DNA from 2 places in the Marinactinospora endophytica genome. Region 2 is predicted to be linked to the other one. Evidence: predicted binding sites of a transcription regulator. Region 2 holds the regulator's gene; the other holds the start of a gene.

The links. Region 2 encodes LexA, which represses DNA repair genes until DNA is damaged. Its sites were predicted from a motif close to TCGAACANNTGTTCGA; they were not measured.
Region 1: ACYVHU_RS05115 (DUF6504 family protein) is a predicted target of LexA. The motif match lies at 1,330-1,345, and genes of this name have one in related genera.

What each region holds. Positions count from the first base shown of each region.
Region 1 covers NZ_BAAGVM010000002.1:272,922-275,120, forward strand. Annotated here, with positions in the region: gene ACYVHU_RS05110 (response regulator transcription factor) at 1-378, opposite strand, end outside; gene ACYVHU_RS05115 (DUF6504 family protein) at 1,048-1,317, opposite strand; gene ACYVHU_RS05120 (TetR/AcrR family transcriptional regulator) at 1,616-2,199, shown strand, end outside.
Region 2 covers NZ_BAAGVM010000010.1:203,836-206,034, forward strand. Annotated here, with positions in the region: gene ACYVHU_RS19175 (LysM peptidoglycan-binding domain-containing protein) at 1-375, opposite strand, end outside; gene lexA (transcriptional repressor LexA) at 828-1,532, shown strand; gene ACYVHU_RS19185 (alpha/beta hydrolase family protein) at 1,629-2,199, shown strand, end outside.

The DNA.
Region 1 (2,199 bases), on a different contig from region 2:
GTCGGTGTGGCGGGCCCGGGCCCGCGCGGCGCGGGTGCGGCGCAGCACCGCGTCGATGCGGGCGAGCAGTTCGGCGATGCCGAACGGTTTCACCACGTAGTCGTCGGCGCCGGCGCGCAGCCCGCGGACACGTTCGTGCTCTTCGGCCCGGGCGGTGACCGCGATGATGGCGGTCTCGGGCCTGTCGCGTAACCGGCGCAGGACCTCGAAGCCGTCGGCGTCGGGCAGGCCGAGGTCGAGCAGCACGACGTCCACCGCCGGCGCGTGCAGTGCGGCGGCGGCGGTGGAGACCCGATGAACGTCGTAGGAGGCGTGGCGCAGCGCGGTGACCAGGCCCCGCGCGACGCGGTCGTCGTCCTCGACCACGAGGATGCGCATCATCGGACATGGTAGAACGCCGGGACACCGGGCCGTCCGCGCCGAGGAGGGGGTGGGCGCCCCCGGCCGGCCGCACACGCGCTCATAGTCGGTTGTTCGCTGGAAGACCGGCATCGTGTGCATCGATCTCCGCCGCGGCGGGAACACGCCGCCACGTGCGCGGATACGCCGTCGCGTCGTCCGGACGGCTCGTCCCTCCGGTGTTCCCCGCGTCCCCGACCACCCGCCACGGCCGACGCGGCACCGAGAAGGTGGGGGCGAAAGAGGCGGGGGCGTCTTCGGCGGCGGAGCGGACGCGGGAGGAGATCGGACGTGTCGGCGCGGCCGGCGATGCCCGGGCGGACGCCGGTGCCGTAGGGGAGGGTCTCCAAAGGACGGGCCGATCGAGGTGGACGTCACCGGAGATCGGGGCGGCGGTGCCTCGACCGGCGCGCCGCCGGTCGTGGGGGCCGCGGGAGCGGGTGCGCCGTCGATGACCGCTCCACGCCGCCGGATCGACGGCCCCGGGAAACGTCGTCCTTCGCGCCCCGGTGCCCAGCTCCGTGGCGCTGTCCGGTGGCCGAGAAGGCGATCGGCCGGGCGGCACCGCGTCGGTCACCGGAATTCGCGCCGGGCGGTCTGAAGGGCGGGACCCTCGCCCGAGGATCCCGCCGTCCTACGTGGCGCTGCTCAGCTCCACAGACGTCGCATCGTCCAGTGGTTGGTGGCGACGTCGAGGCTGATGTCGGCGATGTTGGCCTGACCGTGGTCGGATTCGGCCGCGACCCGAACGAGGCGGACATCGGAGCCGGGACGGGCGGTGGGCCCGTTTCCCTGGGAGTCGCCGTTCCAGGTGCCGATGACCCGGCGTACCCGGTACATGTGGCCCCGCCACGCGAAGAGGGCGGGGTGCCCGCCGGTGGTCGATCTGACGTCGATCCGTTCGTTGTAGAGACTCACGCGCGCATCCTATCGAACAAGTGTTCGCCTGAGGGGGGCTCGTGAACTTCGGATCGACCCCTCTCACCCTAGGACCGTCGGGCTCCACTGTGGGTCAGGTGGGCGGTGTCGATTTCGCCCCCGGTCGGCTGACGTGCGGAAACGGCGGAAAATCCATCCCCGGACGCGAGGCCGGGCGTGTCGCGCCGAGCGGGCGGCGCGGCAACCGACCGGGCGGTATGCCAGGTGGACTATCCTGGAGGACGGCGAGGCGGGCCGTTCGGCCCGTCCGGACCGGTCGATCAGCTGGGAGTGGGACATGACGGGGACGGCGGGGCAGGACCGGGCTGAGCGGCGTTCCTCCCTTTCCGTACCCGACCGGCTGCTGTCGGTCGCGACCCGCCTGTTCGCCGAACGCGGGTTCGAGCGCACCTCGGTGCAGGAACTGGTCGACGCCGCGGGCGTCACCAAGGGCGCGATGTACCACTACTTCTCGTCCAAGGACGACCTGCTCTACGCGATCTACCAGCGCGTCCTGGCGATGCAGACGCGCCGGTTGAACGAGTTCGCCCAGGCCGGGGGGCCGGTCGAGGAGAGGCTGCGCGCGGCGGCGGCCGACGTCGTCCACACCACCGTGGACAACCTCGACGACACCGTCATCTTCTTCCGCTCGCTGCACATGCTCTCCCCCGACCGGCAAAGCGCCGTGCGCAAGGAACGCCGCCGCTACCACGAGTGCTTCCGCGCGATGATCGAGGAGGGCGCGCGCGCCGGGGTCTTCCGCTCCGACGTGCCGGCCGACATCGTCGTCACCCAGTACTTCGGCGCCGTCCACCACCTGGGCATGTGGTACCGGCCCGAAGGTCAACTGGGCGGAGCCGAGATCGGCGCCTACTACGCCGA
Region 2 (2,199 bases):
TTCGAGCGCGGAGTTGGCCAACCCGTTGAGTTCGACGAGCTCATGGACCGTCCGACGCGGGTCGTCCCCGGGACGGACGCGTTCCGCGATCTCCCACAGCGTATCGCCCTCTTCGACGATGACCGTCGGGGTCGCGGTGGGCAGCAGCGCGTCGGTGGAGGCGCCCGCGGTGGAGGCCCCCAGCGCCACGGTGGTCAACACCGCCATGGAGAACCCGCCGGCCGCGACCGCGGCCAGGGCCGAGAGGATGACCACACGTCCACGTCGGGTGAGCCGGGCGCCATGCCTGCCCGGTGGGCAGGCGTCGAGTTCGGGAAGGTCTGCGAGCGCCAGGGGGGGCACGGCGGCTACGCCGTCACCGCTCTCAGTCCTCACGGATTCTCCTCGCCATTCAGGGATCTCCACGGATCGGTCGTCGGCACCGGAACGGGACGGCCGCCGACCGGGGCGGGCCGGCGCACGACGGAGGCGCCGACCGGACACCGGTCACTGGGAAGCCACGGCACGGGATCGGACATCGCCCTCTCCATCGAGCGCCCGCCCCTTAGAACTGACGTTCGACTAATACCGCATCTCGGCGTTTTTTTCAGCACCATCTCGAACGTTTGTTTGATATCGCCTTGCCCAGGCACTAATGTTGGACATGTTTCACTGCGGTATACCGACGTCATCGCCCACACGAGACCCCTTCGATATGCCGCCGTTACACGGACACCGACGACTCCGCTGACAGCCCACACCGAGAACCCCGACCGCCGAGGAGGCCGGACGTGCCGGAGGAGAACCGCGGAACGCAGGAACTGCACGCGGACGACGAGGCCGTCGGCGTGCTCCGGTCCGCCGCCACCGATTCCGACGTCCCGGACGCCGCAACGCCGAAGCCAGCCCCGAAGCTGACCGATCGCCAACAGAGCGTCCTCAACGTCATCCACCGTTACGTGCGGCAACGCGGTTACCCCCCGTCCATCCGAGAGATCGGTGACGCGGTGGGCTTGTCGAGCCCCTCCAGTGTCGCGCACCAGCTGAAGGTGTTGCAACGCAAGGGGTATCTTCACCGTGACCAGAATCGCCCAAGAGCGGTCGAAATTCGCATTCCGGGACAGCCTCCCGTGCGCTCCTGGGACGAGGACGACACCGGCCAGGGTTCGGGCGAGGGCCGAGCCGCCAACGTCCCGGTCGTCGGCCGCATCGCCGCGGGCGGCCCGATCCTCGCCGAAGAGGCGGTCGAGGACGTGCTGACCCTCCCGCGCCAGATCGTCGGCGAAGGCCGCCTGTTCATGCTCACCGTGGTCGGCGACTCCATGATCGACGCGGCCATCACCGACGGTGACCTGGTCGTCGTCCGACAGCAGCCCGACGCCAACAACGGCGACATCGTCGCGGCGCTCATCGGCGACGAGGCCACCGTCAAGACGTTCAAGCGCGACGGGGAGCATGTCTGGCTCGTCCCCCGCAACGACGCCTACGAGCCCATCAGCGGTGACGAGGCCACCATCCTCGGCAAGGTCGTCGCCGTCCTGCGCAAGGTGTAACGACTTCGCCTCGGTTCGGTACGGACCCGTGATCGGCTCCACCCCGGAGCCGCGCCCTGGGACCGGCCCCGCCTCGGGCTCCCCTACCGTAGGGGCATGCGCCTGTTTCCCCGCCCCCTCCAGGTCTGCGGCACCCTCCTCACCGGAGGGGCGCTCCTGCTGTCGAGCGCCTGCGCGACGGCCGAGCGCGACGACGAAGGGGGCGTGGAGCGGCTCGACGTCGCCGCCGACGAGTACGAGGTGGAGTTCCGCAGCGGCCCCGACACCCTGTACGGGACGTTCGCGCTGCCACAGGACGCCGGCGAACCGGTACCCGCGGCGCTGATCGTGTCCGGAAGCGGACCGACCGACCGGAACGGCAACAGTCCGTACCGCTCCCAGGCCGACACCAACCACAATCTCGCGGCGATCCTGGCCGACGCCGGAATCGCCTCCCTGCGTTACGACAAGTACGGTTCCGGTTCGACCGGAACGGCGTCACGCGACCCGGAGGAGCCCGTCGGCTACGACCTGTTCGAGGACGAGATGACGGCCGCCTACGCGGAGCTCGCCTCCCGACCCGAGGTGGACCCGGACCGATTGGTCGTGATCGGCCACAGCGAGGGATCGATCTTCGCGCTGCGCGCCCCGAACGTGATCGACGAGCACCCGCCACGGGCACTGGTGC